DNA from 2 places in the Micromonospora sp. WMMA1976 genome. Region 1 is predicted to be linked to the other one. Evidence: riboswitches for the same ligand, from Rfam matches in the RefSeq annotation. Region 1 holds a riboswitch; the other holds the start of a gene.
The links. Region 1 has a riboswitch for cyclic di-AMP ahead of O7546_RS15365 (transglycosylase family protein). Riboswitches for the same ligand answer to the same signal wherever they lie in the genome.
Positions count from the first base shown of each region.

Region 2: it holds a riboswitch for cyclic di-AMP, as region 1 does, so the genes downstream of both, O7546_RS01070 (hypothetical protein) here and O7546_RS15365 (transglycosylase family protein) in region 1, are expected to answer to the same signal.

Region 1 is NZ_CP114912.1:3,311,227-3,315,782, forward strand. Features, by position in the region: gene O7546_RS15355 (M4 family metallopeptidase) at 1-659, shown strand, start outside; gene O7546_RS15360 (YbaB/EbfC family nucleoid-associated protein) at 735-1,184, opposite strand; gene O7546_RS15365 (transglycosylase family protein) at 1,370-2,014, opposite strand; cyclic di-AMP (ydaO/yuaA leader) riboswitch at 2,013-2,158, opposite strand; gene O7546_RS15370 (LLM class flavin-dependent oxidoreductase) at 2,330-3,892, shown strand; gene O7546_RS15375 (helix-turn-helix domain-containing protein) at 3,940-4,416, shown strand; gene O7546_RS15380 (SDR family oxidoreductase) at 4,448-4,556, shown strand, end outside.
Region 2 is NZ_CP114912.1:215,023-219,578, reverse strand. Features, by position in the region: gene O7546_RS01090 (heavy-metal-associated domain-containing protein) at 1-81, opposite strand, end outside; gene O7546_RS01085 (metal-sensitive transcriptional regulator) at 162-461, shown strand; gene O7546_RS01080 (SHOCT domain-containing protein) at 617-796, shown strand; gene O7546_RS01075 (YibE/F family protein) at 960-2,234, shown strand; cyclic di-AMP (ydaO/yuaA leader) riboswitch at 2,389-2,520, shown strand; gene O7546_RS01070 (hypothetical protein) at 2,524-3,552, shown strand; gene O7546_RS01065 (carbonic anhydrase) at 3,610-4,263, opposite strand; gene O7546_RS01060 (helix-turn-helix domain-containing protein) at 4,431-4,556, shown strand, end outside.

The DNA of each region.
Region 1 (4,556 bases):
TGAAGACGTCGTCCTCGTCGTACCTGAAGTACCGCACCTGGACGCTGCAGGCGGCGAAGAACCTCTACCCGGGCAGCTGCGCGGAGTTCAACACGGTCAAGGCGGCCTGGGACGCGGTGAGCGTGCCGGCCCAGTCCGGCGACCCGACCTGTGCCGGCGGCACCCCGACGCCCACGCCGAGCACCACGACCACCCCGCCGTCGGGCGGCTGCTCCGGCAACAAGCTCGCCAACCCGGGCTTCGAGTCGGGCAACGTGAACTGGAGCGCCTCGTCCGGCGTCATCACCACCGACAGCGGCCAGGCCGCGCACGGCGGCTCGTACAAGGCGTGGCTGGACGGGTACGGCTCGTCGCACACCGACACGCTCAGTCAGTCGGTGACGATCCCGGCCGGATGCCGGGCGACGTTGAGCTTCTGGCTGCACATCGACAGCGCGGAGTCGACCACCAGCACCGCGTACGACAAGCTCACCGTCAAGGCGGGCAGCACCACGCTGGCCACCTACTCCAACCTGAACAAGGCCACCGGCTACGTGCAGCGGTCCTTCGACATCTCTTCGCTGGCGGGCACCACGGTGACCATCTCGTTCACCGGCGTGGAGGACAGCTCGTTGCAGACGTCCTTCGTCGTCGACGACACCGCGGTCACCCTGAGCTGACAGTGGCGTAGCGCGGCCGGTCGTCGTCCTCCCGGCGGCCGGCCGCCTCGTCGTGCCGGGGCGTGTGCGGTCGGGTCAGACCGCGCGCCCGGCCCGGGACCCGGCACCGCGGTCGCGGTGGATCCGCGCGGCCGCCTCGTGCATCGCGCGGCCGAACAGCTCGGCCTGGTCGCCCATGTTGCCGAGGCGGGCGGCGAGCGCGTCGGCGTCGGCCCGGGCCGACGCGCTGACCCGGTCGTCCAGCTCGGACAGCGCGGCGTTGGCGGCGGTGACGAGGTGTCCGCAGAGGACGTCGAGGGGCTCGCCGGCCAGCTCCGGGTCGATCGTCACGGACTCGAGCCGGCCACCCTGGACGGCGACCGCGCGAACCCGGCCGCCGGCTGCGGTGCCCTCGGCGAACAGCAGCTCACCCGGCTCGCCGTCGGCATGCGCCGAGGCCCGGGAGCGCATCGCGGTGAGCGCCTGCTGCGTGCGGGTCAGCAGCTCGTCGATGCTCGCGGCCGCCGAGAACGGGTCGTTGGTCATATCCGCGCTTTCTTCACGTCTTAGCCGAGCATGCGTGACCCTAGCAACCGGCTCCGACGAATCGCGGTCACCGGCCGGTCCGGGTCGCGTCCCGGCCCCGCGAGCAGGCCGGACACCGGCCACGCGGCGTGTCGCGGACGGCCGAGCGCCCGGCCGGGGCGAACCGGCCGGGCGCTCGGACGAGGTCAGCGCAGGCGCAGCTGCTGACCGGGGAAGATCAGGCCCGGGTCGTCGCCGACCACTGCCCGGTTGCGCTCGTGCAGGGCACGCCAGCCGCCGTCGACGCGCTGCGCCACGGCGATCTCCGACAGCGTGTCCCCGCGCCGGACCACGTACGTCCCGGCAGCGGAGGACGGCCGCGGCACCGCCTTCGTCGTGGCGCGTTCCGGCGCGGCCTTCGTCGCGGCGGCCCGCTTCGGCGCCGCCTTCTTCGGTGCCGCCTTCGTGGTCGCCCGCTCGGACCGGGTCGCCGCGCTCGCCGAGCCGCCCTTCTTGCCGCAGACCGGCCACGCGCCGATGCCCTGGCCGCGCAGCACCTTCTCCGCCACGGCGATCTGCTCGGACCGGCTGGCCAGGTCGGCGCGCGCGGCGTACTTCTGGCCGCCGTAGCCGTTCCAGGTGGCGCGGGAGAACTGGAGCCCGCCGTAGTAGCCGTTACCGGTGTTGATCTTCCAGTTGCCGCCGGACTCGCAGCGCGCGACCGCGTCCCAGTTGACGCCCGCGCTGGCCGGAGCGGCCGGGCCGAAGAGGGTCGCGGCGCCGACGGCGGCGCCGGTCAGGACCGCCCCGAGAGCGGTACGGCGGCTTCGGGCTGAGTATTCAGTTGCCATGTGGATTCCTCCACGCCGACGAGGTGAGCTGTCGGGTTCGGGCCGAGGAGCCCGGCCGCCGGTGGCGGCTTCACCCCGAGGTGACGATGCACCGTGGAACGTGTGGTTCCCCCGCTCCCGCACGAGGTTCGGTTACCGGGGCCGGCGGCGGGATTTGGCGTTTCCGGCACTCGGTGTCCGCGTCTGCGAACGAAACCGACGCTAGGAGCGATTTGCGACGATCGTCCACTTCTTGTGACGCTCTTCACCCGGCCGGGCGACCGGCGGCGGCGCTACGGTGGCAGGGCCAGGCAAGATCACGGGAGGGCTTGACGGATGACCGATCACGGACACGAGCTGACCTTCGGCGGCTTCATCACCCCCGCCGCCGCGCAGCCCGACCAGGTGGTGGCGCTGGCCCGGCTCTGCGAGCAGGTCGGGCTGGACCTGGTCACGTTCCAGGACCACCCCTACCAGCCGGGCTTCCTGGACACCTGGACGCTGATGTCCTACGTGGCCGCCGCGACCGAACGTGTCCGCCTGGCCGGAAACGTCCTCAACCTGCCGTTGCGCCAGCCGGTGGTGCTGGCCCGCAGCGTCGCCAGCCTGGACCTGCTCACCGGCGGCCGGGTCGAGCTCGGGCTCGGCGCGGGCGCGTTCTGGGACGCGATCGAGGCGGCCGGCGGGCGACGCCTGTCCCCCGGCGCCGCCGTCGAGGCCCTCGACGAGGCGATCCGGGTGATCCGCGAGGTCTGGGACACCGACCGTCGCGGCATGATCCGCGTCGACGGCGAGCACTACCGGGTGGTCGGCGCCAAGCGTGGCCCGGCGCCCGCGCACCCGGTGGGCATCTGGGTCGGCGCGTACAAGCCGCGCATGCTGCGCCTGGTCGGCCGCGCCGCGGACGGCTGGCTGCCGTCCCTGTCGTACCTGCCGAAGGGCCCCGACGAGCTGCCCGCCCTCAACGCGCTGGTCGACGAGGGCGCGGCGGCCGCGGGACGCGACCCGGCCGCGATCCGCCGCATGCTCAACGTGACCGGCACGTTCGCCCGCTCGTCGGCCGGTTTCCTGGCCGGGCCGCCGGAGCAGTGGGTGGAGGAGCTGGCCGGGCTCACCCTGGAGCACGGCATCACCACGTTCATCCTCGGCAGCGACGAGCCGCGCGCGATCCAGATCTTCGGCCAGGAGGTCGCGCCCGCCGTGCGGGAGCTGGTCGCCGCCGAGCGCGCCGCGCCCGCCGGCGGAACCCGCACGGCCGCCGACGAGCAGACCTCCGCCGGCGGCCCGAGCACGCTCGGCGTCACCCCCACCCCCGACCCGGGGGTACGCCTGAGCGCGCGCCGCCCCTGGGACGAGTCCACCCGCCCGAGCGCCCCGCCGCCGCCGGCCGGGCACGTCTACCCGGCCCGCGGACAGGCCGCCGGCCAGCACCTGGTGGACGTGCACGACCACCTGCGCCAGGAGCTGGCCCAGGTGCGCGACCTGCTGGAACAGGTCAAGCAGGGCTCTGTCACGCCGGGCCGGGCGCGGGCCGCGCTGAACGAGATGACCATGCGGCAGAACAACTGGACGCTCGGGGCGTACTGCGCGGCGTACTGCACGATGGTCACCCAGCACCACGGGCTGGAGGACGCCTCGATCTTCCCGCACCTGCGCCGCTCCGAGGCCGGGCTGGCGGCGGTGCTGGACCGCCTGGAGGAGGAGCACGTGGTGATCCACGGCGTGGTGGAGAGCGTCGACCGGGCGCTCGTGGAGCTGGTCCGCCGGCCCGGCGACTTCACCGGACTCCAGGAGGCGGTGGACCTGCTCACCGACACGCTGCTGTCGCACCTGTCGTACGAGGAGCACCAGATCGTCGAGCCGCTGGCCCGGCACGGATTCTTCCCCGGCCAGCTGTGATGTAGCTGACTTTTGCTTTCCTAAGTCAGGTGGGTACCGTCGACGCCATGACGGACCTCCTCGCGCAGCGTGACTCCTGGTCTACCGCCAACTGCTCGATCGCCCGGGCGCTGGAGGTGGTCGGCAACCGCACCACGCTGCTCCTGCTGCGGGAGGCGTCGTTCGGCACCCGCCGCTTCGACGACTTCGCCCGGCGGGTCGGCGTCAGCGAGCCGGTGGCCGCCGCTCGCCTCAAGCAGCTCGTCGCCGACGGGCTGCTCGACCGGCGTCCCTACCGCGAGCCCGGGCAGCGCACCCGCGACGAGTACGTGCTCACCGCCAAGGGCAGCGACCTGATCCCGGTGCTGGTCGCGCTGCGGCAGTGGGGCGACACGTACGCCGCCGACGAGGCGGGCCCGGCGGTCCGGGTGGCCCACGACGAGTGTGGCGCCCCGGTGCACGCCCGGCTGCGCTGCGACGCCGGGCACGACGTACCGCCCGGTGAGCTCGCCGTCCTGCCCGGTCCGGGCCTGCTGTCCGCCTGACTCCCTCCCTCACCACACCTCGGAGCGACACATGAAGATCGCTGGAAGCACCGCCCTGGTCACCGGCGCCAACCGCGGCTTCGGCCGGCACCTGGCCGCCGAACTCGCCGCGCGCGGCGCCACCGTCTGGGCCGCCGCCC
Region 2 (4,556 bases), 3.1 Mb from region 1:
CGGAAGTGCGCTCAGCTCGGTGCTCACCGAGTTGACGCAGTGCCCGCAGGTCATGCCGCTCACCTGGTAGGTGGTCTCCATCTCGCCCTCCGATCTGATACCCCCCAGGGGTACGTTCGGAACGTTAGCATACCCCCGAGGGGTACGCTATCCTCGGTTTCATGACCGCGCCGTCCAGCCCGACCCGGGGCTACACCGCCAGCAAGGACCAACTCCTCGCCCGGCTCCGCCGGATCGAGGGCCAGGTCCGTGGCATCGAGAAGATGGTCGAGGACGACCGTTACTGCATCGACGTGCTGACCCAGATCTCGGCCATCCAGGCGGCGCTGGACAAGGTCGGCCTGGGTCTACTCGACGGCCACGCCCGGCACTGCATGCACGAGGGCGCCGCCGAGGGCCGGGCCGACGAGATGGCGACCGAGATGATGGCCGCCGTCGGCCGCCTGATGAAGCGCGGCTGAGCGGGGACCTCCGACCCTCGGACCAGGGCACATCGACCCGTGCCGGCGCACCCGGGCGGACGTACCGTCGACGTGGCGGGCAGGCCGGCCCGGCGGACCCGCGGTGACGGACGGAGGGCGGCCCGATGATGTGGCAGAGCCCGATGATGGGCTGGATGTGGATCTGGTCCCTGCTGGTGCTCGCCGTGCTGGCGGGGCTCGTCTGGGCGGCCGTGCGGTGGACCGGCCCGCAGTACCTGGGCCCGACGACGGCGCGGCGCATCCTGGACGAGCGGTACGCCCGTGGCGAGATCGACGAGGACGAGTACCGGCGACGCCGGGCCGGCCTGGCCTGACCACGCGGGGCGAGCGTCAACGGCCACGGTGTGCGGGACCGGACGGCCGGGCTGCCTACCATGTGCGGGCGACGACCCGGACGTGGTCGACACGTCCGCCCCGGCCGGGTGACCAGACCGGTCCGGCGGACCAGGCGTCGCCGCGACCGTTGGGAGAGACCTCATGGGTGCCGACCACACCCGCCCCGCACCCGCCGCGCCGCCGGGCGTACGACGGCTGCTCGTCGCCGTGGTGGTGCCGCTGTTCGCGCTCACCGTGATCGCGGCGCTGGTGCTCTGGCCCCGGCAGGACCGGGAGCCGGTCGGCGGCGCGGACGTCCCCCGCTACCACGGCACGGTGACCCGGGTGGTCACCGAGCCCTGCCCGCCGACGCCGGAGGCCCCGGAGGGCGGCGGTGGCCCGTGCGGCACGGTGACGGTCACCGCCGAGCAGGGCCCGGACGCGGGCCGGCAGGTCGAGACGCCGATCCCGGCCGGGCCGGGCGCGCCCCGGGTCGCGGTCGGCGACGAGGTCGTCCTGGTCGAACTGACCGACCCGGCCGACCCGGCGGTGAAGTCCTACAACATCGCCGAGCACCAGCGCGGTACGCCGCTGATCTGGCTGATGGTGCTGTTCGCCGCCGCGATCGTGGCGTTCGGCCGGTGGCGCGGGCTCGCCGCGCTCGGCGGCCTGGTGGCCAGCTTCGCCATCCTGCTCGGCTTCGTGCTGCCTGGTATCGGCGCCGGCCAGCCGCCGCTGCTCGTCGCGATCGTCGGCGCCGCGTTGATCATGTTCGTGGTGCTCTACCTGACCCACGGGATCACCGCACAGACGTCCGTCGCGGTGCTCGGCACGCTCGGCAGCCTGGTGGTCACCGGCGTGCTCGGCCTGCTCGCCACGTCCGCCACCCACCTGACCGGCTTCGGCAGCGAGGACGCCACCACGCTGTCCATGTTCCAGGGCGGCGTGGACCTGCACGGACTGCTTCTGGCCGGCATCATCATCGGCTCGCTGGGCGTGCTGGACGACGTCACGGTCACCCAGGCGGCCACCGTCACCGAACTGGCGCACGCCAACCCCGGACTGTCCCGGCGGCAGCTCTACCGGGCCGCGACCCGGGTCGGCCGGGCCCACATCGCGTCCACCGTCAACACCATCGTGCTGGCGTACGCGGGCGCCTCACTGCCGCTGCTGCTCCTCCTGGTCGCCGACTCCCGCCCGGTGAGCGAGATCCTCACCAGTGAGTTCCTCGCCCAGGAGATCGTCCGCAGCGCGGTGGCGACGCTCGGCCTGATCGCCGCCGTACCGCTGACGACCGGACTGGCCGCGATCGTGACCACCGCCGGGCGGCGCTCGCCCGGCGCGGAGCCGGCGCCCGCCGCGCCCCGGCCGCCGGCCGGACGGGACGACGCACTGGAGGCGCTCGGCGGCGGGAAGAGTACGGAGGCCGCATGGTGACACTCCGCAGCGTGACCATCGAATTCAAACGCGACGCTGGTCACGGTGTGCCACGGCGAAATCTCGCTATTGGTCGGCTTCCGGACGTAGATCCTCACGAGTGCTGTCAGGTAACCTCGCTGCCGGTCACCGCCGAAGGCGCGCACCGGCGCCAGCGGTGCCGCCGCCCAATCGCCCACGGGCGAACCGGGGAACCAGGTACATGGGGTGAATCCGCGACAGCGGTAGGGGCCACTTCCGTCCCGAACCCGTCAGCTAACCCGGTCGGCGGCCGACGGAAGGGAACACTGTGACGGCACCCCTGCGCCGCTGGCTGACACCCGTGGTGGCCGTGCTGGCCTCGCTAGCAGTGCTGGCCGGCCCGAACCCGGCGACCGCGGCCCCCGCCGCGGCGGCCCCCGGCACCCCCTCGGGCCACGAGGAGGACGGCGATCCGCCACTCATCACCGAGGCGATCGACTCCGCCAACCGGAACTTCCTCCAGGCCAAGGCGAAGCTCGCCAAGTCCCAGGACCGCCAGCGGCGGCTGGCGGCCGAGGTGAAGACGGCACAGGCCGAACTCGACGCGCTCAGCCCGCAGGTCAACCAGCTCGCCGCCCAGTCCTACCGGACCGGCCGGATGGGTGCGATGGCGATGCTGCTGGAGAGCAACTCCCCCGACTCGTTCGTCCGCCGGGTCAACGCCCTGGACGAGCTGAACCTCCTCAACGCGCAGCGCCTGGCCGCCATCAACGCGGTCAAGACCCGCGCCGAGCAGGCCAAGATCGCGCTCGACGCCGAGGTGCGTGAGCAGGAGAAGCAGAAGAACGCGATGGAGCGCGAGAAGGTGCAGGCCGAGCGCGCACTGAAGCTCGTCGGCGGTCTCGGCTTCACCGGCGGCCTGGTCTCCGCCACCTCACCGGTCGCCAAGATCGCTCCCGGCCGCACTTCCGACGGCGGGTGGAAGGCCGAGTCGTGCAGCGAGGACGACCCGACCACCTCGGGCTGCGTCACGCCGCGCACGCTGCACGCGTACAAGGAGGTCCGGCGCGCCGGCTTCAAGCGCTTCGTGGGCTGCTACCGGCCCGGCGGGCCGTGGGAGCACCCCAAGGGCAAGGCGTGCGACTGGTCGCTCCAGAACAGCGGCTTCGCGCCCTGGCACAACAACGACACCCGCCGGTACGGCAACGAGGTGGCCGCGTTCCTCATCCGCAACGCCGACCGGCTGGGCATCTACTACGTCATCTGGAACCGGCAGATCTGGTTCCCGGCCACCGGCTGGAGTTCGTACAGCGGGCCGTCGAACCACACCGACCACGTCCACATGTCGCTGCTCTGATCCGGGCACCACGAAAAAGGGCCGCCCGAGGGCGGCCCTTTTTCTCGTCCGTACGGGTCAGCCCGCCAGCGCCGGGTCGGCGGGCGCGGCCGGGGCGGGCAGCGGGGCCGGGGACTGCGCCACGGTCCGCACCTCGCCACCGGCGAGCCGGTACGACATGCCCACCACCGTGCAGCGCCCGGCGGCCACCCGCTCGGCCAGCACGGCGGACCGGGCCAGCAGCGTCTCCACGGTCTGCGCGATGTGGACGTCGATGATGCCGTCGAGGTCCTCGACGCCCTGGCGGGCGGCTCGCAGCAGGCTCGGCGAGACCGCGTCCACCACCGCGCCCAGGTGACCGGCCGGGGCGGCGCCGGTCCGGACCCCCTCCCGGGCGGCCTGGACCGCGCCGCACGAGTCGTGCCCGAGCACCACCACGAGCGGCGTGCCCAGCACGGTGACGGCGTACTCGACGCTGCCGAGCACCTCCGGCCCGGCGGTGTGCCCGGCGGTACGCACCACGAAGAGGTCACCGAGACCGCGGTCGAAGATGATCTCGGCGGCGAGCCGCGAGTCGGAGCAGCCGACGATCACCGCGAACGGGTGCTGGCCGTCGGCCACCGCCGCCCGATGCCCGGCGTCCTGATTCGGATGCTGCGGGACGCCGGTGACGAACCGGTGATTACCGGCACGCAGCTCGGTCAGTGCCTGTTCCGGGGTGCTCGGCGTCATGTCCCTCACCTCGTCTACCTGGGGAACCACCAGGCCGAACGGCCTCGCGACCCACGGTCACACGCCCCTCGGGGTCCGTCAAGATTCGTGATACGCATTTCATACTTTCCCCGTCGCCGGACGCACCGGCACGCGCCGATTCGGCCGGTGGCGCGGGTGGCCATAGCATGACCATCATGGCGACCACACCAGTTGAGGACGGGAGCCGCCGTAACTGGACCTTCCTCACCAACCACGGCCATGTGCTGCTGGCGATCGCACGCAACCCCACCGCCCGGCTGCGGGACGTGGCG